Regions from separate parts of the Rossellomorea sp. NPDC077527 genome, predicted to be linked through region 2. Evidence: a T-box and tRNA genes for the amino acid it is inferred to sense, from the RefSeq annotation. Region 2 holds a T-box; the other regions hold tRNA genes.
The links. The T-box of region 2 lies ahead of pheS (phenylalanine--tRNA ligase subunit alpha). A T-box ahead of a tRNA ligase gene usually reads a tRNA of that ligase, here a tRNA-Phe.

Region 1: it has a tRNA-Phe gene. The T-box ahead of pheS (phenylalanine--tRNA ligase subunit alpha) is inferred to sense a tRNA for this amino acid. The anticodon was not compared.
Region 3: it has a tRNA-Phe gene. The T-box ahead of pheS (phenylalanine--tRNA ligase subunit alpha) is inferred to sense a tRNA for this amino acid. The anticodon was not compared.

What each region holds. Positions count from the first base shown of each region.
Region 1 is NZ_JBITVL010000002.1:927,563-937,453, reverse strand. Features, by position in the region: tRNA gene ACIGG7_RS09995 (tRNA-Leu) at 1-76, shown strand, start outside; tRNA gene ACIGG7_RS09990 (tRNA-Arg) at 150-226, shown strand; tRNA gene ACIGG7_RS09985 (tRNA-Pro) at 234-310, shown strand; tRNA gene ACIGG7_RS09980 (tRNA-Ala) at 321-396, shown strand; tRNA gene ACIGG7_RS09975 (tRNA-Met) at 472-548, shown strand; tRNA gene ACIGG7_RS09970 (tRNA-Ile) at 553-629, shown strand; tRNA gene ACIGG7_RS09965 (tRNA-Ser) at 647-739, shown strand; tRNA gene ACIGG7_RS09960 (tRNA-Met) at 761-834, shown strand; tRNA gene ACIGG7_RS09955 (tRNA-Asp) at 952-1,028, shown strand; tRNA gene ACIGG7_RS09950 (tRNA-Phe) at 1,074-1,149, shown strand; tRNA gene ACIGG7_RS09945 (tRNA-His) at 1,174-1,249, shown strand; tRNA gene ACIGG7_RS09940 (tRNA-Gly) at 1,270-1,343, shown strand; tRNA gene ACIGG7_RS09935 (tRNA-Ile) at 1,353-1,429, shown strand; tRNA gene ACIGG7_RS09930 (tRNA-Asn) at 1,440-1,514, shown strand; tRNA gene ACIGG7_RS09925 (tRNA-Ser) at 1,520-1,610, shown strand; tRNA gene ACIGG7_RS09920 (tRNA-Glu) at 1,615-1,686, shown strand; gene glgB (1,4-alpha-glucan branching enzyme) at 2,368-4,230, shown strand; gene ACIGG7_RS09910 (glucose-1-phosphate adenylyltransferase) at 4,247-5,404, shown strand; gene ACIGG7_RS09905 (GlgC family sugar phosphate nucleotidyltransferase) at 5,447-6,475, shown strand; gene glgA (glycogen synthase GlgA) at 6,472-7,917, shown strand; gene ACIGG7_RS09895 (glycogen/starch/alpha-glucan phosphorylase) at 7,907-9,891, shown strand, end outside.
Region 2 is NZ_JBITVL010000002.1:463,059-472,949, reverse strand. Features, by position in the region: gene thrS (threonine--tRNA ligase) at 1-126, shown strand, start outside; ribosomal protein L20 leader region at 331-470, shown strand; gene infC (translation initiation factor IF-3) at 559-1,062, shown strand; gene rpmI (50S ribosomal protein L35) at 1,086-1,286, shown strand; gene rplT (50S ribosomal protein L20) at 1,315-1,674, shown strand; gene ACIGG7_RS07575 (DUF1294 domain-containing protein) at 1,762-2,040, shown strand; gene ACIGG7_RS07570 (TVP38/TMEM64 family protein) at 2,136-2,705, shown strand; gene ACIGG7_RS07565 (sigma-w pathway protein ysdB) at 2,728-3,126, opposite strand; gene ACIGG7_RS07560 (dUTP diphosphatase) at 3,272-3,760, shown strand; gene ACIGG7_RS07555 (M42 family metallopeptidase) at 3,861-4,946, shown strand; gene sspI (small acid-soluble spore protein SspI) at 5,146-5,361, opposite strand; gene ACIGG7_RS07545 (TrmH family RNA methyltransferase) at 5,486-6,247, shown strand; T-box leader at 6,306-6,542, shown strand; gene pheS (phenylalanine--tRNA ligase subunit alpha) at 6,619-7,656, shown strand; gene pheT (phenylalanine--tRNA ligase subunit beta) at 7,684-9,891, shown strand, end outside.
Region 3 is NZ_JBITVL010000003.1:856,168-866,058, forward strand. Features, by position in the region: gene ACIGG7_RS14225 (ThuA domain-containing protein) at 1-546, opposite strand, end outside; gene ACIGG7_RS14230 (response regulator transcription factor) at 563-2,131, opposite strand; gene ACIGG7_RS14235 (cache domain-containing sensor histidine kinase) at 2,112-3,923, opposite strand; gene ACIGG7_RS14240 (ABC transporter substrate-binding protein) at 4,065-5,342, opposite strand; gene ACIGG7_RS14245 (carbohydrate ABC transporter permease) at 5,425-6,252, opposite strand; gene ACIGG7_RS14250 (carbohydrate ABC transporter permease) at 6,252-7,148, opposite strand; tRNA gene ACIGG7_RS14255 (tRNA-Gly) at 7,630-7,703, opposite strand; tRNA gene ACIGG7_RS14260 (tRNA-Leu) at 7,708-7,791, opposite strand; tRNA gene ACIGG7_RS14265 (tRNA-Cys) at 7,800-7,873, opposite strand; tRNA gene ACIGG7_RS14270 (tRNA-Gly) at 7,881-7,955, opposite strand; tRNA gene ACIGG7_RS14275 (tRNA-Gln) at 7,960-8,031, opposite strand; tRNA gene ACIGG7_RS14280 (tRNA-His) at 8,071-8,146, opposite strand; tRNA gene ACIGG7_RS14285 (tRNA-Trp) at 8,165-8,238, opposite strand; tRNA gene ACIGG7_RS14290 (tRNA-Tyr) at 8,247-8,330, opposite strand; tRNA gene ACIGG7_RS14295 (tRNA-Thr) at 8,347-8,422, opposite strand; tRNA gene ACIGG7_RS14300 (tRNA-Phe) at 8,437-8,512, opposite strand; tRNA gene ACIGG7_RS14305 (tRNA-Asp) at 8,820-8,896, opposite strand; tRNA gene ACIGG7_RS14310 (tRNA-Met) at 9,003-9,076, opposite strand; tRNA gene ACIGG7_RS14315 (tRNA-Val) at 9,101-9,176, opposite strand; tRNA gene ACIGG7_RS14320 (tRNA-Glu) at 9,205-9,279, opposite strand; tRNA gene ACIGG7_RS14325 (tRNA-Ser) at 9,297-9,388, opposite strand; tRNA gene ACIGG7_RS14330 (tRNA-Asn) at 9,395-9,469, opposite strand; rRNA gene rrf (5S ribosomal RNA) at 9,477-9,593, opposite strand; partial or broken rRNA gene ACIGG7_RS14340 (23S ribosomal RNA) at 9,891-9,891, opposite strand, start outside.

The sequences.
Region 1 (9,891 bases), 460 kb from region 2:
AACTGGCAGACGCACAGGACTTAAAATCCTGCGGTAGGTGACTACCGTACCGGTTCGATTCCGGTCCTCGGCACCAGGATTTTTTGCGAAAGCAAAATAATCTTCCATAGTGTGCGACAGCAAATCATTACTATTATAGAATACATTTTGCGCCCGTAGCTCAATTGGATAGAGCGTTTGACTACGGATCAAAAGGTTAGGGGTTCGACTCCTCTCGGGCGCGCCATATATTTCGGGAAGTAGCTCAGCTTGGTAGAGCACTTGGTTTGGGACCAAGGGGTCGCAGGTTCGAATCCTGTCTTCCCGACCACTTCTTTTTTGGGGCCTTAGCTCAGCTGGGAGAGCGCCTGCTTTGCACGCAGGAGGTCAGCGGTTCGATCCCGCTAGGCTCCACCAAGTTTTTTTGCGAAAGCAAAATAAACTACACTCGTTTTACGAAAGTAAAATTCAATAGTGTATTTCATGTTTCTTGGCGGTGTAGCTCAGCTGGCTAGAGCGTACGGTTCATACCCGTGAGGTCGGGGGTTCGATCCCCTCCGCCGCTACCAATAGGGACCTTTAGCTCAGTTGGTTAGAGCAGACGGCTCATAACCGTCCGGTCGTAGGTTCGAGTCCTACAAGGTCCACCAAGTACCATTTTCATTACGGAGGAATACCCAAGTCCGGCTGAAGGGATCGGTCTTGAAAACCGACAGGGGTGTAACAGCCCGCGGGGGTTCGAATCCCCCTTCCTCCTCCATATTTTTCATATTTATATCGTCGCGGGGTGGAGCAGTTCGGTAGCTCGTCGGGCTCATAACCCGAAGGTCGCAGGTTCAAATCCTGTCCCCGCAATACCATTTTGATTCAGTTTTAAAGGGTTTATCATTAATCTTTTATGAGTCACGTATGGATAGTTATTTTCGCTATCGCGGAAGTAATGAAACCTATTTTGCTAACGCAAAAAGCTTTGGTCCGGTAGTTCAGTTGGTTAGAATGCCTGCCTGTCACGCAGGAGGTCGCGGGTTCGAGTCCCGTCCGGACCGCCATTTTTTAAAATGTTCTTTTGAAAATTTAATCTTCTATAATAATAAGGCTCAGTAGCTCAGTTGGTAGAGCAATGGACTGAAAATCCATGTGTCGGCGGTTCGATTCCGTCCTGAGCCACCATTGTTTCTAATTATATACGTTGTGGCGATTGTGGCGAAGTGGTTAACGCACCTGATTGTGGTTCAGGCATTCGTGGGTTCGATTCCCATCAGTCGCCCCATATACATTTAAATAGAATGTGCGGGTGTAGTTTAGTGGTAAAACCTCAGCCTTCCAAGCTGATGATGAGGGTTCGATTCCCTTCACCCGCTCCAATTATTTATGGGCCTATAGCTCAGCTGGTTAGAGCGCACGCCTGATAAGCGTGAGGTCGGTGGTTCGAGTCCACTTAGGCCCACCATTTTCATTATTCCGCAGTAGCTCAGTGGTAGAGCTATCGGCTGTTAACCGATCGGTCGCAAGTTCGAATCTTGCCTGCGGAGCCAAATATGGAGAAGTACTCAAGTGGCTGAAGAGGCGCCCCTGCTAAGGGTGTAGGTCGGGCAACTGGCGCGAGGGTTCAAATCCCTCCTTCTCCGCCATTAAGGCCCATTGGTCAAGCGGTTAAGACACCGCCCTTTCACGGCGGTAACACGGGTTCGAATCCCGTATGGGTCATTCTGAAAAGACTATCAACTATGATAGTCTTTTTTTGTATATATTGGGAGCTTAATATATGCCCAAATCAAGGGATATCTTTGAATATGGAGCGAGAACGGAATCATGAGGAGAGGTTTTGTACTGAAAAGCCTGACACAGCTCTCAACTAATATAGATATTATTAGCTATGAATCATTTATTATCGAGTTTTCGGATATATTATCGAGTTCCATGATATATTATCGACTCTATCCACTTTATTATCGAGTTCACCCCAAATATTATCGACTTCCATCATCCCCTTCTCCAAATCCCCATGACCTTCACTTCCCATGTTTCCAAACCAGAATAAACAATTATCCTAAAGTAAGAGTCCAGCACACCCTCTTAAACCCTCCATTCGACATTGCCATCCCCTCTCACACCCTATTAAAAATCATACAAAATACCGGAATCCTTCTACATTTCCCGCAATTTCTCCTTATTTTTATCAAAAAACTTTCGACAAATTCCGCTATGAATTCAACAGGATTCCCCTATGATTTTACAATGTAAACCTTACCATTTACAATATTCCCCCAATTTTAGTTCTTTTTCAAATCTCCATGTAGTAAATTGTCGTAATTGAGCGACGATTATATAAAGGAATTTAGTGATGTTGTTAGAAAGTAGTAAGTAGATTGAAAAAATGTAGGTGAGATGATGAACGCAATGACCATAACAGATTATGATGTTTTTTTGTTCCACGAGGGTAATTTACAGCAGGCCTATCAGTTTATGGGTTCCCATGTGAGAAGAGATTCTACTGGGACTTATACAGAATTTTGCGTTTGGGCACCGAAAGCAAGGCAAGTTTCATTGGTGGGTTCCTTTAATCAATGGATTGGGATTGGGTATGAACTTAGTAGACGTAATCATGAGGGTTTATGGACCATCCGAGTGGATAGGGACTTATCTGGAGAAACGTATAAGTATGAAATTACGACTCCATCCGGTTTAAAAAAGTTGAAGGCGGATCCTTATGGGTTTGCCTCTGAAAGGCGTCCTAATACTGCGAGCGTTGTGTATGAGCTTGAGGGTTTTTCCTGGGAAGATGAGAAGTGGATAGAGGACCGGACCGGTTCTACGATCTATGACAAGCCCATGGCGATTTATGAAGTGCATTTGGGCACATGGAAGAAGAAAGCAGGAAAGTTCCTTTCTTATAAGGAATTAGCACAGCAATTGATTCCTCATGTCAAAGAGCAGGGTTTCACTCATATTGAACTGCTACCTGTCACAGAACATCCATTTGACCGTTCCTGGGGGTATCAGGGTACCGGTTATTATTCCCCAACCAGTCGCTACGGTTCCCCTCATGAGTTGATGGCATTTGTGAATGAGTGCCATTTACATAACATTGGCGTGATATTGGATTGGGTGCCCGGTCATTTTTGTAAGGATGCTCACGGTTTATATGAATTTGATGGATCTTTTGCTTATGAGTACAGTCAGGAAAGAGATCGTGAGAATTATACGTGGGGGACGGCAAATTTCGATTTAGGCAAGGGTGAAGTGAGAAGCTTCCTTATCTCCAATGCCCGTTTCTGGATGGACATGTATCATATTGATGGATTCAGGATTGATGCAGTAGCGAACATCATTTACTGGGCGAATCAGGGACAACTTGCTCCCAATGAAGGGGCTATTCAGTTCTTGAAAAACTTGAACAAGGCCGTATTTGAATTTGATTCTTCGATTCTGATGATTGCAGAGGATTCTACGGATTGGCCACAGGTGACGTCTCCTGTTCACTATGGGGGTCTTGGATTTAATTATAAGTGGAATATGGGATGGATGAATGACGTCCTTAAATATATGGAAACCGATAGTTCTGAACGAAGGCATGTACATTCTCTCATCACGTTTTCATTGCTATATGCCTATTCAGAGAATTATGTCCTTCCCTTTTCCCACGATGAAGTGGTACATGGGAAGAAGTCATTATTGAATAAAATGCCGGGGGATTACTGGCAGAAATTCGCACAATACCGATTGCTCCTGAGCTATATGATAGCTCATCCGGGGAAAAAGCTCCTTTTTATGGGAAGTGAATTGGCCCCGTTTTCAGAGTGGAAGGATCTTGAGGAATTAGATTGGCATTTACTGGATTACGAATTTCATCACAAATTCAATTCATATTTTAAAGAGCTTTTGCATTTATATAAAGGTGCTGAACCGTTATTCCAAATGGATCATCGTTCAGAGGGATTTGAATGGGTGGATGTGAATAATGCAGAACAGCAGATTTTCTCTTTTATCCGGTATGGGATCGAAAGGGAGGATCATCTTGTGGTGATCTGTAATTTCAGTCCTCATGTGTATCACCAATATAAGGTGGGAGTGAATAAGGTCTCTTCTTATAAAGAGATTTGGAATAGTGATGATGAGCGATTTGGAGGTTCCCACCAGGTAAACCCAGAGCCGCTTACCGTACAAAATGAAACGTACCATGGAAGAGAAGGATATGTGGAAATGACGATTCCACCATATGCAGCCGTTTATTTAAAACCAATTGATTGAAAGGGGAGAAGGAAAGATGGCAAAAGGTAGATGCGTAGCCATGTTATTAGCAGGTGGAAAGGGGAGCAGATTAAGCTCATTGACGAAGAGTTTGGCGAAACCCGCCGTGCCTTTTGGAGGGAAGTACCGTATCATCGATTTTACTTTGAGTAACTGTACAAATTCGGGAATCGATACAGTAGGGGTCCTTACCCAGTATCAACCCCTCGTACTGAATTCTTATATCGGAATCGGGAGCGCATGGGATCTTGACCGCAAAAACGGTGGTGTGACGGTGCTGCCACCGTATGCAGAATCATCTGAGATGCGCTGGTATACGGGGACAGCAAGTGCGATCTATCAAAATATGAACTATTTAGAGCAATATGATCCGGAGTACGTATTGATTCTATCCGGAGATCATATTTACAAAATGGATTATAGTAAAATGCTTGATTATCATATCGAGAAAAAAGCGGATGTCTCGATTTCAGTCATTGAAGTGGGATGGGATGAGGCAAGCCGTTTCGGGCTGATGAACACAAACGAAGAGATGAGAGTCACAGAGTTTGAAGAAAAACCGGCTTTCCCTAAAAGTAATCTTGCCTCGATGGGAATCTATATCTTCAACTACTCCGTGCTGAAAGATTACCTCGAGATGGATGAACGAAATCCTGATTCCAGTCATGACTTTGGAAAGGACGTCATCCCTCTCCTGCTTGATGAAAAGAAGAAGTTAATGGCTTATCCGTTCGAAGGGTATTGGAAAGATGTCGGTACAGTCAAGAGCCTTTGGGAAGCGAATATGGACCTGATTGATGAAAAAAATGAACTTAATCTTTTCGATCATGACTGGAGAGTGTATTCGGTTAATCCGAATGAGCCACCTCAATATATTTCAGAGGAAGCGCTTGTAGAAGGGTCTCTTGTAAATGAAGGGTGTACGATTGAAGGGACGATTCAAAAGTCCGTACTCTTCCAGGGGACGACGGTGAAGAAAGGGGCGCATGTCAATCGCTCAGTCATTATGCCGGATGCAGTCATTGGTGAGAACGCGTATATCGAGCAAGCGATCGTGCCTTCTAATGTAATGGTTCCGAGCGGTCTGTGTATCATGCCGGAAGAGGGATCCGATGAAGTCATCCTTGTGACGGAATCATTCATTGAAACACTACTGGAACAAGAAAGAGTGTAAGATTCAAGACCAATATTACAACATTAGAGGAGGAGAAGTGTTTTGAAAAATACAATGCTTGGTGTTATTGATGCTACGAGTTACTATGATTCGTTGGAGGATTTATTGCTGCATCGCTCATTAGCCGCCCTTCCAATCGCAGGGAGATATCGTTTGATTGACTTTGTTCTCTCCAATATGGTGAATTCAGATATCGGTTCCGTTGCGATTTTTCCTAAGTTTCAATATCGATCCCTGATGGATCATCTTGGTTCAGGAAAGAACTGGGATCTGAACCGGAAGCGCGATGGATTGTTCTTTTTCCCGGCACCCGGCCTGGAAGCGAATGATGAAGGAGTGGGGTCCTTTAATCACTTCGCACATCATATGGACTATTTTAAACGCAGTACACAGGAATATGCATTGATCAGCAATTGTTTTACATTATGCAATATCGATTATCAACCGGTACTGGAACGACATATCCGTATCGGCTGTGATATCACGGAAATGCGTCACAACGGGAACTCTTTAGACATGTACTTAGTCAAGACGTCTACACTTATTGATTTGATCGCTAAGCGACGTGAAACGGGCTATACATGTATGCAGGATGTCGTGGAGGATATGGACAGCGGTTTTAAAGTATGCGGATATGAGCATGTTGGATTTGTTCAAACGATTGACTCCATTAAGGAATACTATGATGCCAGCATGAAGCTAATGAACCATTCTTATTGGAAAGAGCTGTTCAAGAAGGATATGCCGATCTATACGAAGGTGAAGGATGAACCGCCGACACGCTACACGTCAGCAGCCAGTGTGAAAAACAGTATCATTGCCAATGGGTGCTACATCGAAGGTCAAGTGAAGAATTCTACGATGTTCAGAGCGGTGAAGGTTGGAAAAAATACGACGATTTCGGACAGCATCATTATGCAGAAGAGCCAAATTGGAGATAACTGTGTACTAGAGAATGTGATCTTGGATAAAGATGTGAGGATAGAGGATGGCGTCAAACTGATCGGAGAACCAAACAATCCAATTGTCATTCGCAAAGGGATGATTCAAGGAGCGCTGATGAATTCGTGAAAGTGTTATTTGTAGTATCGGAGTGTGTCCCGTTTATTAAATCCGGAGGTCTGGCGGACGTAGCGGGCGCACTGCCTAAGGAGTTAAGAAGTCTAGGGACCGATGTCAGGGTGATCCTGCCTAAATATGGCGGGATTCCTCAGGAATTTTGTTCTAAAATGAAACGAAAGAAAGAGTTCTTCGTATCAGTCGGTTGGCGAAATCAGTATTGTGGGATTGAAGAGTACACTGAAAACGGAGTAACGTATTATTTTGTCGACAATGAATATTATTTTAAACGGGACAGACTGTACGGATACTTTGATGATGGGGAGCGCTTTGCCTACTTCACAAGGGCAGTACTCGAAAGTATCGCTGTACTAGATTTTTACCCTGATGTGATCCACTGCCATGACTGGCACACGGGCATGGTTCCGTTCTTACTCCGAAGCGAATACCAGGAGAGACCGGGATATTCGTATATTCGAAGTGTATTCACGATTCACAATCTCCAATTCCAGGGGATCTATCCTAAACAGGTGATGACGGATTTATTAGGGATACCCGAGAAGTATTTTCATCATGAATACCTCGAGTTCTATGGCAATATCAATTTCATGAAAGGTGCTCTCATTTCTTCGGATTTCGTCACAACGGTGAGTCCTACATATAAAGAGGAAATCCTCACGCCGTATTATGGAGAAAAGCTTCATAATATCCTGGGTCAGCGGTATAACCAGCTTTTAGGTATCCTCAATGGGATTGACGATGAAGTGTATAACCCCGATGATGGAGAGTTTCCGTTTTTTAGCGGCAATCTTCATGGAAAGAAACAGGCGAAGCGTCATCTGCAACAAAGCCTGGGACTCCAGGTGAATGAAGGAATCCCTCTTGTGTCCATCATTTCTAGGTTAACGAATCAAAAGGGGCTCGAGCTGGTCAGGGGTGTCTTTCATGAAATGATTCAGGAAAATGTTCAATTTGTCCTATTGGGGACAGGGGATTGGGAATTTGAACAGTTCTTCAGGGAGATGGAATGGACGTATCCAGACAAGGTCAGAGTACAGATCGGCTTCAATGAGGAGCTGGCGAAACAGATCTATTCTGCCAGTGATCTGTTCTTGATGCCATCTAAATTCGAGCCGTGCGGGCTGGGACAATTAATTGCCATGAGATATGGAGCCCTGCCGCTTGTCCGTGAGACCGGTGGATTGAACGATACGGTAGAATCCTACAATGAAGTGACGAAGAGTGGAAACGGATTCTCATTCAAGAATTTTAATGCCCATGACATGCTCTACACCTACAGAAGGGCATTGTCGTATTTCCACGATGATCCGGAAACATGGAATCATATTGTACGTACTGCAATGAATAAGGATTATAGTTGGGCACAATCAGCCTTCAAGTATAATCAATTATATGCTGACCTGGTATCAAGGAGTGAAAGCCATGTTTTCTGATCCGATTGAATTTAAAGAGATGTTTCTGAAAAAGCTTGAAATGATGTATGGAAAGACGTTTCCTGAATCCACCAGTCAGGATCAGTTCTTCACATTAGGTCATTTAATCCGTGAATATATCTCGATGAACTGGATCCATACGAACGAGCAGTACCGGTTCAATAAGCAAAAGCAGGTGTATTACTTATCGATTGAATTCCTGCTCGGACGTCTGCTCCGTCAGAACCTGATGAATTTGGGAATTTACGATATTGTGGAAAAAGGACTGCAGGATCTCGGCATCGACCTTGCGGATATGGAAGAGGTCGAACATGATGCAGGGCTTGGAAATGGAGGGCTTGGACGCCTGGCTGCCTGTTTTCTCGATTCTCTCGCGTCTCTCAATCTTCCCGGACATGGGTATGGGATCCGTTATAAGCATGGACTGTTTGAACAAAAGATCGTGAATGGATTTCAGATGGAGCTTCCCGAGCAGTGGCTGCGCCATGGTCATGTGTGGGAAGTGCGGAAATCGGATCTAACCGTGGAAGTCCCTTTCTGGGGCAAGGTGGAATCATATACGGAAAAGGATGTCTTAAGGTTTCGCCATGTCGATGCTGAAATCGTAGCGGCCGTTCCTTATGATATGCCGGTCGTTGGATATGAAACATCGACGGTCAACACCCTGCGTTTATGGAGTGCCGAGCCTGCCGCCTATAAAGCAGGGAAGGATATGATGAAATATAAGCGCGACACAGAAGCGATCACAGAGTTTCTTTATCCTGACGATACTCATGAAGAAGGGAAGATCCTGCGCCTTAAACAACAGTATTTCCTGGTATCGGCAAGCATACGATCCATTCTGGACTCATACCTATATCGAAACGGGGATTTAAGGGAGCTTCATGAACATATTTCAATCCATATCAATGATACCCACCCGGTTCTTGCCATTCCGGAGCTGATGAGGGTCCTTCTTGATGAATATTCCTTTGAATGGGAAGATGCATGGGAGATTACGACGAATACATTTGCTTACACGAACCATACGACTCTATCGGAAGCACTGGAGAGATGGCCAATTCGAATATTCCAGCCACTCCTGCCCCGCATTCATATGATCGTCAATGAAATCAATGAGCGGTTCTGCAGGGAGTTATGGGAAGCGTATCCTGGTGAGTGGAAGAGAATTGAGGACATGGCGATCATCTCCCATGATGAAGTCAAAATGGCTCACCTGGCGATTGTGGGGAGTTTCAGCGTGAATGGGGTAGCGAAGATCCATACGGAAATTTTAAAGCAAAGGGAAATGAACTTATTCTATCAATATTATCCTAATAAATTTAATAGCAAGACGAATGGAATCACTCATAGAAGGTGGCTTCTCAATAGCAACCCCGCATTGTCGAACCTGATCACATCTTCGATTGGGGATGAGTGGATCAAAGATCCTTCTAAACTTGTGAAGTTGAAGGAGTATCATCATGATACGTCATTCCTGAAGGATCTGTATGATGTGAAGCAGGAAAATAAACGGAAGCTTGCAGAGCGGATATTTGAAAGCAATGGAATTGTGGTTGACCCTTCTTCGATCTTCGATATCCAGGTGAAGCGGCTTCATGCGTATAAACGTCAGTTGATGAATGTGTTACACATAATTCATCTCTTTAACCGCTGTGTGGAAGATCCAGGCTTTGATTTTCATCCGCGGACGTTCATTTTCGGTGCAAAGGCGTCACCTGGTTACTTCTATGCGAAGAAAATTATTAAATTGATTCATTCTGTTGCTGATCTCGTGAATGATCACCCGCTGGTGAAAGGGCGAATTAAAGTCGTGTTCCTTGAGAATTACCGAGTGTCCCTGGCGGAAGAAATCATCCCGGCAGCTGACTTGTCCGAGCAAATTTCAACGGCCAGTAAGGAAGCGTCCGGTACAGGGAATATGAAGTTCATGATGAACGGTGCCTTGACCCTGGGGACATTGGATGGAGCCAA
Region 2 (9,891 bases):
CTTGTCGTGGGAGACAATGAAATCAAGGAAACAGCTGTCAACGTCCGTAAATACGGGGAACAGAAATCAGAAACGATTTCTCTTGATGCATTCATCGCTCACATCACAAAAGAAGCGAATCGCTAAAAAAGAAGAGGGACGGACCTCCAAATGGTCATTGTGGTTTACCATAATGTTTCCGTTGGAGGTCCGTCCCTACCAATGAATTTCAAAAAAACTGTTGCACTCTCCTGAGATGTCTGATATTATGAAATACGTTGTGATAATAAATGATTATTTGACAGCGGTATTGTCATGTGATATAGTATCTAAGGTGAATTGAATACAGTTTGGTACAAGAAGGAGCTACCCGCTTCTCACCTGAATAACGCGTTCGTGCTGTTTACAGGTATGTGATTGACTATTAAAGCCATTTATATATGCTTAATAATCAGGTGCGGGTGTTTCGACACTCGCATCTTTTTTTGTGTGCAAACGCGAAAAGGGATTGCGAGTGCGTCGGCCAAAGCCGTGTATTCTTTTAATAAACCTTGGAGGTGGCTAATTATTAGCAAAGACATGATCTTAAACGAAACGATTCGTGCCCGTGAAGTACGTCTTATCGATCAAAACGGGGAGCAGCTTGGAATCAAATCCAAGAATGAAGCTCTTGAAATTGCTGAACGTGTAAATCTTGATCTTGTTCTTGTTGCTCCAAATGCAAAACCACCCGTTGCTCGTATCATGGACTACGGTAAGTTTAAGTTTGAACAACAGAAGAAAGAAAAAGAAGCACGTAAGAATCAGAAGATCATCAATCTTAAAGAGGTGCGTTTAAGCCCGACGATTGATGAGCATGATTTCAATACTAAGCTTCGTAATGCTCGTAAGTTCCTTGAAAAAGGAGACAAAGTGAAAGCGTCAATCCGATTTAAAGGTCGTGCGATTACGCACAAGGAAATTGGTCAACGCGTTCTAGATCGCTTCTCTGATGAGTGCAAAGATGTAGCAACCGTTGAATCAAAACCGAAAATGGATGGTCGCAGTATGTTCTTGGTGCTTGCACCAGTTAACGAAAAATAAGAGGACCCGAGGAGGAAAAGCACATGCCAAAAATGAAAACTCACCGCGGCTCAGCTAAGCGTTTCAAGAAAACAGGTTCTGGTAAACTTAAACGTTCACACGCTTACACAAGCCACTTATTCGCAAACAAATCTACTAAAGCAAAGCGTAAGCTACGTAAAGCGGCTGTTGTCTCTAAAGGAGATTTCAAACGCATTCGTCATATGCTTGACAACCTAAAATAAGAAGTAATAGAAACAGGAGGGAATTATTATGCCACGCGTAAAAGGCGGAACAGTAACACGCAGACGTCGTAAAAAAGTTCTTAAATTAGCCAAAGGTTATTTCGGTTCAAAACATACTTTATATAAAGTAGCAAATCAACAGGTTATGAAATCATACATGTATGCTTATCGTGACCGTCGCCAAAAGAAACGTGATTTCCGTAAACTATGGATCACACGTATCAATGCGGCTGCACGTATGAACGGTCTTTCTTACAGCCGTTTAATGCACGGATTGAAACTTGCTGGTATCGAAGTAAACCGCAAAATGCTTGCTGAGCTTGCGATTTCTGACGAAAAAGCATTCAACCAATTAGCTGATGCTGCTAAAGCTCAACTAAACAAATAATAATCGCTAATCCGTTAGCGAAAAAAAGGACTGGCCCCGGCCGGTCCTTTCTTCATATCATCAACCATATAGAAAGCAGGTAGAATCATGGGAGCATTGACTGAAATCTTATACTTATACGCCGTCGTCATCAATATCATCGGCTTTATCATTATGGGCAGGGATAAAAGAAAAGCAGAGCGCCATGAGTACCGGATCAGCGAGCGGGTCCTGTGGCAGGTTGCGATTGTAGGGGGAAGCGTTGGAGCCTACATAGGAATGAAAGTATACAGGCATAAAACCAAGCATAAACAGTTCGCCATCGGCTTTCCGCTACTCGTCATGCTTCATTGCATACTGTTTATCTGGCTGAATGCAAACCTTTGAAACCAAAGTTTTCATTCTTTAACCCGTCTCGTTTACATACTATATAAAGAGTGTGTAGAAACAGCTTAGAAAAGCAGAAGGAGGTCGCGTTAGCCATGGACGAACGGTTGGTTGCTGCATTCGCCCTGATGGAATCAAGCGGATATATGGCTCCTGTTCTGTTTATCTTATTTCACGTCCTGAGGCAATTTCTGTTCATCCCCGTCGCCCTTGTCTGTATGGCCGGAGGAGTCTTGTTCGGAAGTCTCTTCGGCACTCTGTACTCCTTGATCGGATTAACGCTCTTATCTGTCACTTTTTATTTTGTCATTAAAGGCTTCAAATCGTTTTATGAAAAGCTGCTTAGATTGAAAGAGAAGTGGTTCGGCCGGAATGCGACCCTCACCACGGGCCAGATCGCGGTTCTCCGGTTGATACCATTTGTTCACTATCAATTGCTTAATCTATGCCTGCTCGAGCGGAAGAAGGAGCTCAAACCCTTCGTTCGTGCATCTGTCCTTTCAAACATTCCCCTGGCGTTTTTTTACACCGTCTTCGGCCAATACATCAAACAATTTTCCCCGCCTATTCTTGTCATGATCTTCATTGCACTCATTGTCCTATTTTACTTATTGAGAGAAAGGGTACGTGTCATTGAGTGGAGAGAGTTTTTTCCGGGTAAATAACATCAAAAAACGACCAGCTGAGCTAGTCGTTTTTTTGTTGCGTTTTTTGAAGGAATTCATGGATTGGGCTTTTCCAGTCGAGTTTGGCATTTGGGTATCGTTCTTTGATTTCATTCTGTAAGTATTCGAAGTCCTCCTGGGTGAGTCCTTTCAGCGAGGAGACATTTTTCGTCCATACAAAAATGGATACCACTTCGAAAGACCGCTCTGTAGCCCCGAGGTATTTTTCACCCTCGAATAGCACGCCTTTATACGTTATGTGAAAGTTCTTTCGGACATTTTCCTGATCATCGAGAAAATAAAACCGTTTTTGTTCCTGGGCAAGCTCCAGTTTTCGCTTTGGGTTTATGATATATTTCACACTGCTGTATAAAAGATAAATGATAAGTAAAAAAATCGCTAATCGAATAATCCAAAGCATCACGATTACCTCCATAGGCATATTTCTTCCACTATTATTTACGGTTAGAAAAGAAAAAGGTTTCATTTTATTATAAATTTGTTTAAAAATTTGTCATACTAAGAGAGAGAACCATAGATAAAGACATCATAAGGGGAGAGTTACAATGAATATTGAAACGTTATTGGACATGCAGAAGAAACTTGATCAGCATATCGAAGAGGAACATGGTCTGGAGCAGGAAGACCTTATCGACAAGAAAATCCTTGCTCTGCTCGTCGAAGTGGGAGAACTCGCAAATGAAACGAGAAGCTTCAAGTTCTGGAGTACAAAACCATCTTCTTCAAAGGAGGTCATCCTGGAGGAATTCGTGGATGGAGTACACTTCATCCTGTCACTGGGAATTGAAATCGGCATACAGCAATTCGATTTAGGGGAGACGAATTATACAAACGAAGATGTGACAAAGCAGTTCATGGACGTGTTTAAATATGCGAATCATTTTGCTGCAGAACGGTCGGTTGAACATTTTCAGGAATTATTCAGACACTATGTATATCTCGGGGAACTCCTCGGATTTACCCATGAAGAAGTGTTTGATGCCTATGTAAAGAAAAATGAAGTGAATTATAATCGTCAAAAAGAAGGATATTAAGCAGGAGGTTATTCTTCTGTAAAGAAGATTCAGGGAATTTTGATGAATCACACATGTTCTAGTATAATGAAAGAGTATGAATATTTAGGGGGTCGAAACAATGGCGAAATTAGATGAAACATTGACTATGCTCAAGGATTTAACCGATGCCAAAGGCGTGCCTGGTAATGAAAGAGAAGTACGTGAAGTCATGAAGAAATACATAGAGCCGTTTGCAGATGAAGTAACGACAGATAATTTGGGGAGCCTGATCGCCAAAAAAGTAGGCGATGAAAATGGTCCTAAAATCATGGTGGCGGGGCACCTGGATGAAGTCGGATTCATGGTCACCCAAATCGACAGTAAAGGGTTCCTGCGCTTTCAAACGGTAGGTGGCTGGTGGTCACAGGTCATGCTTGCCCAGCGGGTGACGATCGTGACAAGCAAAGGGGAAGTAACAGGTGTGATCGGAAGCAAGCCGCCGCATATCCTGCCTCCTGACGCCCGGAAAAAACCGGTTGAAATCAAGGACATGTTCATTGATATCGGTGCATCAAGCCGTGAAGAAGTACAGGAATGGGGAGTAAAGCCTGGAGACATGGTGGTCCCTCATTTCGAATTCACTGTGATGAACAACGAAAAGATGCTTTTAGCGAAAGCATGGGATAACCGCATCGGATGTGCGATTGCCATCGATGTTCTGAAAAACCTGAAAGATGAGAAGCACCCGAACATCGTATATGGAGTCGGTACGGTACAGGAAGAAGTGGGTCTGCGTGGAGCAAGAACGGCTGCAGCCAAGATTCAGCCTGATATCGGCTTTGGTGTGGATGTCGGAATCGCAGGCGACACACCGGGAGTGTCTGATAAAGAAGCCTCAAGTAAGATGGGGGAAGGCCCTCAGATCATACTATATGATGCGTCCATGGTTTCCCACAAAGGTCTTCGCGATTTTGTGACCGACACCGCAGACGAGCATAACATCCCGTACCAATTCGATGCCATCGCAGGTGGAGGAACAGATTCAGGAGCGATCCATTTAACGGCAAATGGAGTTCCTGCCCTATCGATCACCATTGCCACTCGCTATATCCATTCACATGCAGCGATGTTACATCGTGATGATTACGAAAATGCAGTGAAATTGATTACAGAAGTGATCAAGAAGCTGGATAAGGATACAGTGGCAAAGATTACGTTTGATTGATCATTTTTTAAAAAGATGTCTTTGGTTTTTATTGAACCAGGGCATCTTTTTTTGACTACAGTATTCATTTCAAAACAGCTTGATAATCGTATTAGGACACCAAATTCGTATCCTAACCATTAAAAAAGTTCCTGACCGTGGTCTCTTTTTCTAAATTAATACAAAACAAAGGCAACCCCATTCAGGATTGCCCTTGTTTCTAATGCATTTGCTGCAATGATTCCTCTAATGTTTCAAGAACCATTTTTTGTTCCTGCGGATCTGCGTTTTGCCAGAAGACTTCAAGAAGTACACCGAGGCCAGGAAGAGTTTTTTCTTCTCCCCCTTGGATGGCGTCAACGATTGTGTCTCTCAGCTCGTCCTGGTTGTTTCCAGATACGTTGTGTATGATCGCTTTTCGTAAGTTAAGATTCATCACACATTTCTCCTTTTTGCTAGGATGAGGAATTCATTGTTATCTTGTCTCAAATTGAATTTATTATGTATGAAAGTTAAGGTATAATGAGACCTTGAATAGTAACCTAAAGGAGCGGATACGATTGAAGTATATTCAATCATCGAAAAACCCTGTTGTAAAGCAGTGGAAGAAATTATTGACCAAAAAGGAACGGGATCTCACCCGCGCATATATAATCGAAGGCTTTCACCTCGTGGAGGAAGCATTGAAACAGGAGGATACGGTTCTTGAAATGATCGTGGTAGAAGGGATCGATCTTCCACAGAAATGGACGGTGGAGTCGGTTTCCATGACGATGGTATCCGATGAAGTCGGGAAAGCATTGTCTGATACAGAGACTTCACAAGGAGTCTTTGCCATTTGTAAACAAAAAGAAGATGAGCATGATATTAAAAGAGCAAAAACCTTCATGATTCTCGATGGTCTGCAAGATCCCGGAAATATCGGTACGATCATCCGTACGGCCGATGCGGCGGGAATGGATATGGTGGTGCTCGGAAAGGGGACGGTTGACCCTTATAACCCTAAAGTACTCCGTTCAGCACAAGGAAGCCACTTTCACATTCCCATCGTCAGAAGGGATCTTTCAGAAACCATTCCAGCCCTGAAAGAACGTGGGATACCGGTTTATGGGACCGCGCTTGAAAATGGAGTCGAATATTCAACAGTCGAGCCTGGTCCTTCTTATGCCCTCATCGTAGGAAACGAAGGAAATGGTATGTCCAAGGACGTTTTAACTGAAACCGATCAAAACCTCTACATCCCGATTTACGGGAAGAGTGAGTCATTGAACGTAGCGATTGCGGCAGGCATTTTATTGTACTATTTCAAAAATGGGCAGTGAAATTCGTGAAAAGGTTTGAAATATGCCGGGAAATTCACTATAATAAGGCACATATAATTTAAAAACGTTGAAAGAGGAAAGTAGCACATGACCTTCTTCAAGGGAGAGAATGCCCTGGACTGTAAGCATTCTTAAGAAAACATGATGTGAACATTTCACCTCTCGAGTTGGCATCGGGACCATGAGAATGTAAAGATGCTCCGGCATAAGCCGTTATCCGAATGAAGTGAGTATGTCTATCTATCTTTAGATATGCTTATAAGGGTGGTACCGCGATATAAACCTCGTCCCTTTTTGGGATGGGGTTTTTTTATTTGGTTGGAAATCCGGAAAGCGCCATTCGGACGATATACATTAAAGGAGGAAGTATAATGGAGGACAAATTACGTTCCCTTCAACAAGAAGCCATTGAAAAAGTGAACGAAGCACAAGACTTGAAAGAATTGAACAACATCCGCGTTGCTTACCTAGGGAAAAAAGGACCTGTAACCGAAGCGTTAAAAGGAATGGGGAAACTTTCTGCTGAAGAACGTCCTAAAATGGGTGCGCTTGCGAATGAAGTACGTGGAGCGATCACCGAAACGATTGAAGCGAAGCAGGCCGTTCTTGAAAAAGAAGCGGTTGAAAAGAAGCTTCAATCTGAAACGATTGATGTTACATTACCAGGTCGCCCTGTGAAGAAGGGAAATCATCATCCTCTTACTATGATCGTAGAAGAAATCGAAGATCTGTTTATCGGTATGGGTTACACTGTTGCTGAAGGACCTGAAGTCGAAAAGGATTATTACAACTTCGAAGCCTTAAATCTACCGAAGGGACATCCGGCCCGTGACATGCAGGATTCTTTCTACATCACGGAAGAAACCTTGCTTCGTACCCACACGTCACCGGTTCAGGCAAGAACGATGGAGCTCGCCAAAGGCAAGGGACCGATCAAAATCATCTGTCCGGGTAAAGTGTACCGACGCGATACAGATGATGCGACCCACTCTCATCAATTCACACAGATCGAGGGCCTTGTCATTGATGAAAACATTCGCATGAGTGACCTGAAAGGAACGCTGAATGTGTTTGCCAAGAAAATGTTCGGTGAAGACCGCGAAATCCGCTTACGTCCGAGTTTCTTCCCATTCACAGAGCCATCCGTCGAGATGGATATCTCTTGTAAGATCTGTGGAGGAAAAGGCTGTCGTGTATGTAAAGGAACTGGCTGGATCGAAATTCTTGGAGCGGGGATGGTTCATCCGAATGTCCTTGAAATGGCAGGATTCGATTCAAAGAAATACACAGGATTTGCATTCGGTATGGGACCTGAGCGTATTGCGATGCTGAAATACGGTATCGATGATATTCGTCATTTCTACACAAACGATACGCGTTTTGTCACACAGTTCGGAACGGAAGAGTAATCGAAAATCGGGTAGGAGGTACAACACATGTTTGTTTCATATAAATGGTTGGAAAATTACGTAGACTTATCAGGTGTCACACCTGAAGAGTTGGCAGAGAAAATTACAAGAAGCGGGATCGAAGTGGAAGGCGTTGAACGGATCGGCGAAGGTATCAAAAATGTGGTCGTCGGCCATGTCCTTCAATGTGAGCCACACCCTGATGCGGATAAATTAAATAAATGCCTGGTGGATGTCGGGGAAGAAGAACCTGTCCAAATCATCTGCGGGGCACCGAATGTAGCAAAAGGTCAGAAAGTGGCAGTTGCAAAGGTGGGAGCGGTCCTTCCTGGCAACTTCAAAATCAAAAAAGCCAAACTCCGTGGCGAAGCGTCACACGGGATGATCTGTTCCCTTCAAGAGCTTGGAGTCGAAGGGAAACTCGTACCGAAAGAGCATGCAGAAGGGATCTATGTATTCAGTGATGATGCAGAGGTCGGTCAGAATGCGGTTGAGTTATTGAACCTGGATGATGCCATTCTGGAACTTGGCTTAACGCCTAACCGTTCAGATTGCTTAAGTATGCTGGGTGTCGCATATGAAGTGGCAGCGATACTGGATCGTGATGTGAAGCTTCCTGAAACGAACCTTTCAGAAGGTAACGAAAAAGCATCTGATTATGTGTCGGTAAACGTAGAGGCGATAGAGGATAACCCTCTATACGGCGCCAAAATCATTAAGAATGTCAAAATCGGCCCATCTCCACTATGGATGCAAAATGCGCTGATTTCAGCTGGAATCCGTCCTCATAACAATGTAGTAGACATCACAAACTACGTGCTATTGGAATATGGTCAACCGCTGCATGCCTTTGACTATGACCGCCTGGGTTCAAAGGAAATCCTGGTCCGTCGTGCCAAGGATGGAGAATCCTTCGTTACTCTGGATGACGCGGAAAGAACGTTAGCAAGCAGCCAGCTGGTCATCACCAACGGTACCGAGCCTGTTGCCCTTGCCGGAGTGATGGGGGGAGCGAATTCAGAAGTTCAAAACGATACGACGACCGTTCTTCTTGAAGCGGCTTACTTCACTGGTGCGATCGTAAGGGGAGCTTCGAAAGATCATGGACTGCGAAGCGAAGCAAGCACCCGTTATGAAAAAGGAGTGGACCCGAATCGTGTCCTAAGGGCTGGAGAAAGAGCGGCCGGGCTGATGGCTGAATATGCCGGAGGGGAAATTCTTGAAGGAACTGTATTAGTGAACGAAATGGATGTAGAACCAGTTAAAGTTGACATTACGTTAGATAAAATCAATTCTTCTCTGGGTACAGCCATTACAGTTGAGACAGTGGAAAATATTTTCCGCAGGCTTCAATTTGATGTAGAGGTGAATGGCGAAACATTCGTCGTAACAGCTCCTACAAGAAGAGGGGACATTACCATCCCAGAAGATTTACTTGAAGAAGTGGCACGCCTTTTCGGATATGACAATCTTCCATTGACCCTTCCAGAAGGAGAAGGGACGCCTGGCGGACTAACCAATCACCAGTTGAAACGTCGTACGGTACGCCGATATCTGGAGGGAGCGGGACTTCTGCAGGCCATCACGTATTCGTTGACAAATGATAAGAAAGCAACCCAATACGCACTGGACGTCAGAGAGCCTGTTCGTTTATTGATGCCAATGAGTGAAGAGCGCAGCAACCTTCGCCTAAGCATCATCCCTCAGCTTCTAGAAGTGGTTTCATATAACAAAGCACGTCAAAACGATTCTCTTGCCTTTTATGAAGTCGGATCCGTTTTCTTATCTGAAACTGGTGAAGAGCTACCACAGGAAGAGGAACATATTGCAGGAGCTCTAACTGGGCTTTGGCATCAACACGCTTGGCAGGGTGAGAAAAAGCCGGTTGACTTCTACGTTGCAAAAGGAATCCTTGAAGGGATGTTTGAAGAAATCGGTGTTTCTGAAGCCATCACGTACCGTCAGGCAACGGTAGACGGCATGCATCCAGGTCGCACCGCTGAAATTCTATTGGATAACGAAGTGATCGGTTTCGTTGGAGCCATCCATCCGGAAGCGGAAAAGGAATTGGATTTGAACGAAACCTATGTGTTCGAACTGAAAGCTTCACCTGTTTTCCATTATGAGAAACCGGCATTAAGTTATACGCCGATCCCTCGTCACCCATCCATCACTAGAGATATCGCCCTTGTTGTGGATGTGAAGGTGAAAGCAGGAGAATTAGAATCCATCATT
Region 3 (9,891 bases), on a different contig from region 2:
ATACGTACACCCGCTTCTGAACACCTCTCCCCCTTCAAACCAACTCACCATTACAAGCTGATCAGGAGCAGGGATATCAAAATGCTCGCCATACATTTCTTCTTTTTCAAGCTCGAAGTACTCCCCTAAACCAGCAGTGATCGGATGACTCGGATCCACGATCCAGATGCGCTCCTTCTCATCGGCTTCACGCCACTTCAAATCACAGGATGTGCCCATCAATGTTTTGAAGATTTTCGAGAAATGACCTGAATGAAGGACAATCAACCCCATTCCGTCAAGCACACGCTGCTTCACCCGTTCAACGACTTCATCCTTTACTTCATCATGGGCGATATGACCCCACCATACCAATACATCCGTGCTCTCCAGTACTTCTTCTGTCAGGCCGTGATCTCCCTCATCCAGTGTAGCGGTCTTCACATTGTAAGACGCTTCTCCAAGGAAAGATGCAATGGCACCATGAATTCCTTCAGGATACACTTCCCTAACTTTCGGATTCTTCTGTTCATGTCGATTTTCATTCCATACCGTAACGTTAATCATGGTAAAACCTCCGAGTTTATATTTGGGCATGCCTGTATTCATTTGGCGTGACTCCAGCGTGTTTCTTAAATACTTTACTGAAATACTTCTCATTCCCATAACCTACACCGTAAGCCACTTCATATATTTTCAAATAAGGGTTTTCAAGGAGCTTCTTTGCCTTTTCCATCCGGATATTCGTGATGTAGTCGGTGATGGTTGCTCCATAGTCCTGTTTAAACTTACGGGAAATGTATTCCCTGCTTAGGTAGAACCTGTCAGCGATGTCTTGAAGATTAATATCTTCCTGATAATGCTGCTGCAGATATGCAGCAATATGCTGCATATTATTTTTTTCCTTCTGATATTTTGCCTGTGTGAGCGTCTGAATCAGATCGATGAATTCTTTGGACTTTTCATCTTTATATTTCCTGTAAGAAAATGAACCGTCTTCATTCCAATAGTCACTGCCGAGGTAGAATGGTTCTTTGCGCCTGGTTTCGTATTCTTCCAGCCAATTATTCCGTAGTTGTTTAAATTGATCATCCCACACTTGAAGCTGTTCGATTGAGAGCGTGTGTTTCCTTTCAAGGAGAGAGAAGACCTCATTCAATTGCGATTGAACGTGTTCCTCGCTCCCAGATCGAATCGCCCATTTCAACTCATTGGAGTGATCCAATAAATGGAGAAGGGGACCTTGCTTCACATCTTTATGGGTTACAATCTTCTTTTGCTCTATCAAGGTGCTCTTCGAATACACTTCCAGTGCAGATTGGTAGGCTGCATTCACCTTCTTCGACTTTTCACCGAGGGCGATGACCGCCAGTACCTTACTATATTGATAGATTAACGAGTAGATTTCTTCCAGCAAATACGTCACATTTTTATCATTCCAGAAGAGAACGACAAGCTCCTCTTCTTTGTTGCTATTACGGAAGCACACCCCATCATTCTGCTTCCGCAGGAGCTCATTGCAAATATTGATGAGGGTGAAGAAGGCAAGGTCACGATCCCCTTGAAACGACTTCATCACAATCGGCTTGATAGGCAGCAGAGCCACTGTCTTCTGCAGATTTGGCAATGAAACGCCAAACTCTTTTTCTACCTTTTCCACCATCTCTCCCGTCATGCTTTCATTCGCACATAAACTGGAGAAAATCCGATCCCAGTAAATGGGCTTCACCTCATTCATGACACGATTCTCTTCGACTTGGGATTTTCTTGAACGCGCCTGCTCATTCCATTCCTTCACTGCTTTATCAAGGGTTTCATTGAGTACATCCGGCTCAATCGGCTTTAGGATGTAATCAAAGCTCTTGTATTGGATCGCATTTCTCATATATTCAAAATCATCATATCCGCTTACAACGATGGTTTTACTTGTAAGATCAGAAGTATGCAGCCATTTTAACAGGGTGATTCCATCCCGCTTCGGCATCCTCATGTCCGTAAAAATGATTTCCGGCCTGTGCTTTGTGATCAATTCGATGGCTTCGTCTCCGTCTTCTGCCTCCAGGATGGTGGTGATGCCATGCTTATCCCACTCCGCTAATAAAAGTAATCCTTCGCGTACATGCTTTTCGTCGTCAATGATGATGGCTTTCATTTGCTTCACCTTCCATTCGTATTGGCAGCCTCATGGTGACCATAAAGCCCCCCTCTTCATGGTTATTAAAGAGCAGGGTTGCCTGATGGTCAAAGTATAGCTTTAACCTCACATACACATTCTTCAGGCCGATATTGGTTTCTTCGCCGGTATTATTCCAGGCATCTGCTTTGAAATGTTCCTCGATCTCCCGGAGCCTGCTTTCCGTCACGCCCACTCCATTATCACGGACGACTACAACCAGGTTTTCCCCTTCCTGATAGCAGGTTAGATCGATTCGACCAATTCCATCGCGGATATCAAACCCGTGCTTAAAGTAATTCTCGATAAGGGGTTGAAGGATCATCTTCGGCACCAGCACTTCCTTCACTTCCTCTTCGACGTCTACACGGTATTCCAGGTTTTCGCCAAACCTCTCTTTCTGCAAAAGCAGATAGGCGTTTGTATAATTTATCTCCTTACTCAGAGGAACTACATCCTCCTCCATATTCATCCCATATCTCATGATCTTGGATAAGTGAGTAATCAAGGAATAGATTTGTGGAACCTTGTTCTTTAACGCAATCGTCCCGATCGACTGTAGGGCATTATAAAGAAAATGAGGGTTGATCTGCGATTGCAGGACCTTTAATTGATTGGTTTTGTTTTCGAGTTCGAGCTTATATTCACGATTGATCAAATGGTTGATCCGTTCGATCATCTGCTGAAACCGATTGCCTAGAATTCCGATTTCATCAAATCCGAATGATTCAGCCTCCACCTTCATATTCCCTTTTTCCACCTCCTGAATATTCGCAAGGAGGATCCGGATCGGAGAGGTGATCTTAAATGAAACAAACAGAGTCGCAAGCACCACAAGGGTCAACCCAAGGACACCAAACAAAATATTGATCTTCGCGACACTAAAAGCACTTTCATAAAGGTTTGCATAGGATACCCGTTTCACGAGTAACCAGCCGCCGGCTGAAGCAGGCAATTGATCGTACATCATCACCCCGCTGAACGAATCTTCCTCCCACTCAAGCGTTCCTGAAACATCTTTCGAATCAAGGATCTTCTTAATCCACTTCTGGTTGTTTCCATCATCCGATACGTCACGGTCAGAGCTGTAAATCATTTCCCCTTCTGAAGAAAGAAGATAAAATTCCTCTGATTCAGGATTGTACAGATTCCGGCTCAAATCGATGATTTTATCAGGTGCAATGTCCAGAGAAATATACGCAAGCACTTCATCTCCCGGAACGTTTCGGAACGCGCGGTGAATCGTGATGATTTCCTTGGAACGGTTGATGTTTTCCTCTTCCTGGCTGTATGCTGGTTCAATGTACATATTATAGGGGCTGCGCTCTGCTCTTCTGAAGTATTCCCACTGTGAATCTTTTATTCTATTGGAAAATACAACAGTGGAACGCTTGGTTGCCGAAATGACCCGGTCACCGTCAGCAAAAGAAATACGCACCCCGTTGATCGTATCCCCTGTGTAGAGAATCGTTTGCACAATGTTCTTCACGATTCCGATTGTTAAGTAATTATTCTCTTTACTTGGCGATCTCATGAAATTAATGAAATCTGGATTATTATAGAGGGACAGGGATAACCCATTGAGTTCGTTGATATAGCTCTCAAGATTCACCTTTCCCTGATAGAGCAGATTACTGCTCTCCTTCACTACCTGCTCCTCTATCGAATCCTTCGTATACAAATATGTAATAATGATCGAACTGCCAAACGGCACAATCGTCGTAATCATCAACAGCACAATCAGCTTATTCCGAATGCTTGTCTTTAACATGAGGGACGGACCTCCCAAGTCTCACTTATACCCTAGTATAAAGTGTTATTCCCTGCTCTTGGAAGTGTTTTTCGAAATATTCCTACTAAACTTATAAAATAGAAAGCATGCCTTCGATAGACATGCTTTCTATTATTCTGTTTACTTCAAGTTATCCCATGTTTGTTGGAATCTCTCAAGTACAGTATCATAATCGATTTTTCCAGCTGCATATTCCTGGATCGTTGCAGCGAATTCTTTGTTCGCTCCATCTGGCCATTTGAACCAAGTCCAAGGAATTGTTTTCTCGTCCTTAGAGTAATCAAGAATGGATTGACCTAAGTCACCAAGACCATTTGGCTCGATATTATCAAATGCAGGGATGAACGCAAATTCTTCTGTGATATAACGCTTACCAGTTTCAGAAGATACCATCCACTCCAAGAATGTTTTCGCTTCTTCAAGGTGTTCTGAGTTCTTGTTCAGTACCCAGTTATTCGGTACACCGACAGGAAGGCGGTCGGCATTCTCGTCATTACTGATTGGAATAGGAAGGAAGCCCATATTGATATCAGGGTTAATTTCCGTGATCATGTTCTCCGTCCAGTTCCCTTGTTGAAGCATAGCAGTTTCACCAGAAGCAAATAGTGTTACCTGCGTATTGTAATCAGTTGTTAATGGATTATCGTTTGCATATTTAAGCTCTGTGTCCAGTACTTCTTTGAACTGTTTGAACTTTTCGTTTCCTACAATCTTCTCAGACCCATCATACAGTCCTGCAATGAACTTATCCGGATCTTCCTGCTGTGCAAAAGGAATGTTCAGTAAATGCTGCCCGATTACCCACCACTCGCCGTAACCAGCTGAGAATGGAGTGATTTTCTTTGCTTCAAGCTTTTTCGCTGCGTCTTTCAATTCATCGATCGTCGCAGGAGGCTCAGTGATGCCTGCTTTTTCGAATAAGTCTTTGTTATACACAAAACCATATCCTTCTAAGTTAACCGGCATACCATACAGCTTGCCGTCTTCATCCGTCATCGGCACTTTACCGATTGGAAGAACATGCTCAACCCATGGCTCATCAGAAAGATCGGCAAGCTTCTCTTTCCAAAGCTCTAACTCTTTAAATCCACCATTGTTGAAAATATCCGGCTCTTCGCCAGATGCAAATTTCGCTTTAAGAGCTGCACCGTAATCGGCACCTCCCCCAACTGTTTCAAGCTTGATCTTGATGTTCGGATGCTCTGCTTCAAATTCCTTGATCATTTCTTGAAGTTGGTCGGCAATTTCAACCTTGAACTGGAAGAAGTTCAGTGTCACAACATCATCTCCAGAACCTGAATCTCCGCCTGAACTGCTTGTTTTGTCTTTAGAAGAACAACCTGCAATAATTCCAAATACTAAAACCAAAGACATACAAAGTAATAAAATACGCTTCATAAATGGATTGACCTCCCTGATATAAAATATTTTATATAAATTTCTGTATCAATGATAGACCATCTCGACAGAAACTTTATATCTACTTGATCGAACCTGACGCAATTCCTTTGATAATATGCTTCTGTAAAAACAGGAAGAAGATGATGATAGGCGTAATCCCGAGAACCAGTGCCGCAAGACCCATATCCCATTGCTTCGTATACTGAGCAAAGAACGAACTTGCTGCCAGAGGAATCGTACGCAACTCCGCATCCTGTAACACAAGGAGTGGTAGCAGGTAGTCATTCCAAATCCACAATGTGTTCAGAATAATCACTGTAACCGTGATCGGCTTCAGTAAAGGGAACACAATTCTCCAAAACACGCCAAACTGACTACAGCCATCGATCATCGCTGACTCCTCGATTTCAATCGGTACCGTCTTTACAAATCCATGGTACAAGAATAAGGAAAGCGGAACACCGAATCCGAAGTACATAATGATGAGGCCTGGAATGCTATTTGTAAGTCCAAGTGTTCCCCCAACTTTCATTAAAGGAATCATCACCGTTTGGAACGGGATTACCATGGCGGACACAAAGACTACGAATAAGATTTTACTGAACTTCCCTGGGGTACGAACCATTTTCCACGCTGCCATTGAACTGATGATCACCAATCCAAGGTTACTGAAAACCGTGATGACAAGGGAGTTCCAGAATGCCCGTGGGAAATTGATGACTTCCCACACTTTTGCATAGTTAGAAAACACAAATTCCTTCGGCCACGCCGCCGCATCGATCAGGATCGCTGCAAACGGTTTTACCGAGTTGATCAATACGAAGTAAAAAGGGATAAGGAAAATGAGCCCGATCACAATCCCGATGATCTCTAATACAAACGTTCTCTTCGTATAGCGATTGCCCATTATGCCTCAACCTCCTTCTTCTTCGTCACCATCACTTGTATCGTCGTAAACACTGCCACTACCACAAAGAATAGAATTGATTTCGCCGTTCCAAGTCCGTAGCGGTTATTCTGGAATGCTTCCTGATAGATATTGATCGCTACCGATTGTGTAGAATTGAATGGCCCGCCTCCTGTCAGCGAGATGTTCAAATCGAATATCTTAAAGGCCATTGAGATCGTAAGGAAGAAACAAATCGTGAATGCCGGTAAGATCAATGGAATGATGATCTTAGTCAAGAGCGTCCAGTTCGATGCCCCATCCATCTTCGCTGCTTCCAGAAGTGAATTATCCACCCCTTGTAACGCTGCCACGTAGATGACCATCATGTACCCTGAGATCTGCCATGCAAATACGATGACGATCCCCCAAAACGCCGTCTTCTCATCACCAAGCCACGGCATTTTAAAGAATCCGATATCCGTCATATTGCCAAGTGATGCAAATCCTTTAACAAAGATGAATTGCCAGATGAACCCGAGTAGCAATCCGCCGATGACGTTCGGGATAAAAAATACTGTCCTGAGAATATTACGAGTCTTCAATGCTGCATTCAGTAGCAGAGCGAAACTGAATCCTATCAAGTTACTAATAATCACAGCCGCAAACATAAACTTTGTCGTGAACATGAACGAATTAAAAAACGTCTTATCATCCGTAAAAATCTTTTTGTAGTTATCGAATCCAACCCACTCGACTACAGAGCTGACACCATTCCATGAGGTGAATGAATAATACACCCCCATCAAAAACGGAAGAATTTGAATCACTAAGAAAAATAAAAGTGCCGGTCCAACAAAGGCAGCGTACGTCAGTAAGCTCTTATACTTAAACTTCTTCTTCGTCACTGCCTTCATTTGTACGTCTGGGCTTACTGGTTCAGTCTGAATCTTTGGTTCCACCCGTATCACCACCCTAACTGTGTAATCGCTTTCTTTCATTATAATGGTAGCGCTTTCTTATAAAGGGGAACTCAATTGACGAAGAAGGTGCAAAATTTTGACTAGATGGGTATTGGGTTGTTGGTGGTGTGGGGAAATGAGAAGGTTGGGTTTCTTTCGATTCGTCCGGTTCGGGTCGGAGCATGTTGTAAGTAATGCGGTTTTGAAAATAAAATGCTGGAATTGAAAATAAAAGTGGAGTTTTTGAAAATAAAATCGTGGAATTGAAAATAAATGATCTAGTTTTGAAAATATACTGGTCTGAATCGAATGTCAGCGTGGTGAAATCAACCTGCTTCAGCTCAAAAAGATTGAATCTTGCTAAAATGAATCAATTTTTCATTATAAAACAATAAAAAAGACTTTCTCATAGTGAGAAAGTCTGTCATATGTAAGTTGGAGCGGGTGAAGGGAATCGAACCCTCATCATCAGCTTGGAAGGCTGAGGTTTTACCACTAAACTACACCCGCGATGTGGTACCGGTGGCCGGGATCGAACCGGCACTCCAGAGGAACACGATTTTGAGTCGTGCGCGTCTGCCAATTCCGCCACACCGGCATTACATATGGAGGCGGCAACCGGATTTGAACCGGTGATCAGGGTTTTGCAGACCCATGCCTTACCACTTGGCTATGCCGCCATATTATTGGAGCGGAAGACGGGATTCGAACCCGCGACCCCCACCTTGGCAAGGTGGTGTTCTACCACTGAACTACTTCCGCACTACTGGGCTAGCTGGATTCGAACCAACGCATGTCGCAGTCAAAGTGCGATGCCTTACCGCTTGGCTATAGCCCACTGATAGTATATGTCACGGAAATAAAAATGTGACTTTTATGGGGCGACTGATGGGAATCGAACCCACGAATGCCTGAACCACAATCAGGTGCGTTAACCACTTCGCCACAATCGCCATGATGAAAATAAAAATTGGCAGGGGTAGTAGGAATCGAACCCACACCAAAGGTTTTGGAGACCTTCGTTCTACCGTTAAACTATACCCCTAAGATAAATGGTGGAGGGGGGCAGATTCGAACTGCCGAACCCGAAGGAGCGGATTTACAGTCCGCCGCGTTTAGCCACTTCGCTACCCCTCCAGCTAAATCACTTGACTGGTGCCGGCAAGAGGACTTGAACCCCCAACCTACTGATTACAAGTCAGTTGCTCTACCAGTTGAGCTACACCGGCATCAAGTAAATAAATGGTGGCTCAGGACGGAATCGAACCGCCGACACATGGATTTTCAGTCCATTGCTCTACCAACTGAGCTACTGAGCCTTATTAAGTATGCATCCTACAATTAGAATGTTGTAGTCCATCGTCCAGCTCTCAGGAAGATGAATCAAGGAGCTGCTCGAGCTGTACGCTGATGTTAACTCGATGAAGATTATTCACCGTGCTCTACCAACTGAGCTACTGAGCCAAATAGTTTTCGGCTTCCACTAAGCTTCGAATCTCTTCGTCAGCTCACTTAGTCACATCCTCACGTATGTAAAATACGCTCCGGTGTTCCTTCGATCGCTTCCTCGACCTTCTCGCTTATCGAAACCCTTTTCCATTTCAATAAACACTATTTAAATAACAATGGCGGTCCGGACGGGACTCGAACCCGCGACCTCCTGCGTGACAGGCAGGCATTCTAACCAACTGAACTACCGGACCAAAGCTTTTTGCATTAGCAAAATAGGTTTCATTACCTCGCGATAGCGAAAATAACTATCCATGCGTGACTCATTTAGGATTATGATATCCTGAGTCAAAAATGGTATTGCGGGGACAGGATTTGAACCTGCGACCTTCGGGTTATGAGCCCGACGAGCTACCGAACTGCTCCACCCCGCGACGATTTAAATATTAAAATATCAATGGTGGAGGATGACGGGATCGAACCGCCGACCCTCTGCTTGTAAGGCAGATGCTCTCCCAGCTGAGCTAATCCTCCATTATTAAGAATACTGATTTTAAAACTTTGGTGACCCATACGGGATTCGAACCCGTGTTACCGCCGTGAAAGGGCGGTGTCTTAACCGCTTGACCAATGGGCCATATTGAGAAAATATAATGGCGGAGAGCAAGGGATTTGAACCCTTGAGACAGCGTTAACCGTCTACACGATTTCCAATCGTGCTCCTTCGGCCACTCGGACAGCTCTCCATATATTGGCTCCGCAGGCAAGATTCGAACTTGCGACCGATCGGTTAACAGCCGATAGCTCTACCACTGAGCTACTGCGGAACGATATGCCTGGCGACGTCCTACTCTCACAGGGGGAGATCCCCCAACTACCATCGGCGCTGAAGAGCTTAACTTCCGTGTTCGGCATGGGAACGGGTGTGACCTCTTCGCCATTATCACCAGACTATGTATTGTCTCTTTTTTAAGGACAAGTTCTATTATATCGTGTATAAATATTTTTTCAAGGCTTTTTTTATATTTATGTATAAAATTTATTCCCTGAAAACTAGATAAAGGATTGATGTCAAGAAAGCCGAAAATCGACCAATGTTGCATCTACTATTGAAGTAGATATCATTCCAGCTCCGGCGGCTAGAGACTCGAGGTCATTTCAGTTCAATCAGCTGTGGGTAAAAAGCACCCTCTTCTGATTGCTCAGAAATGCTTGTCGTCTCTGTTCAAGCCGCCTCCGCTTTATAGTG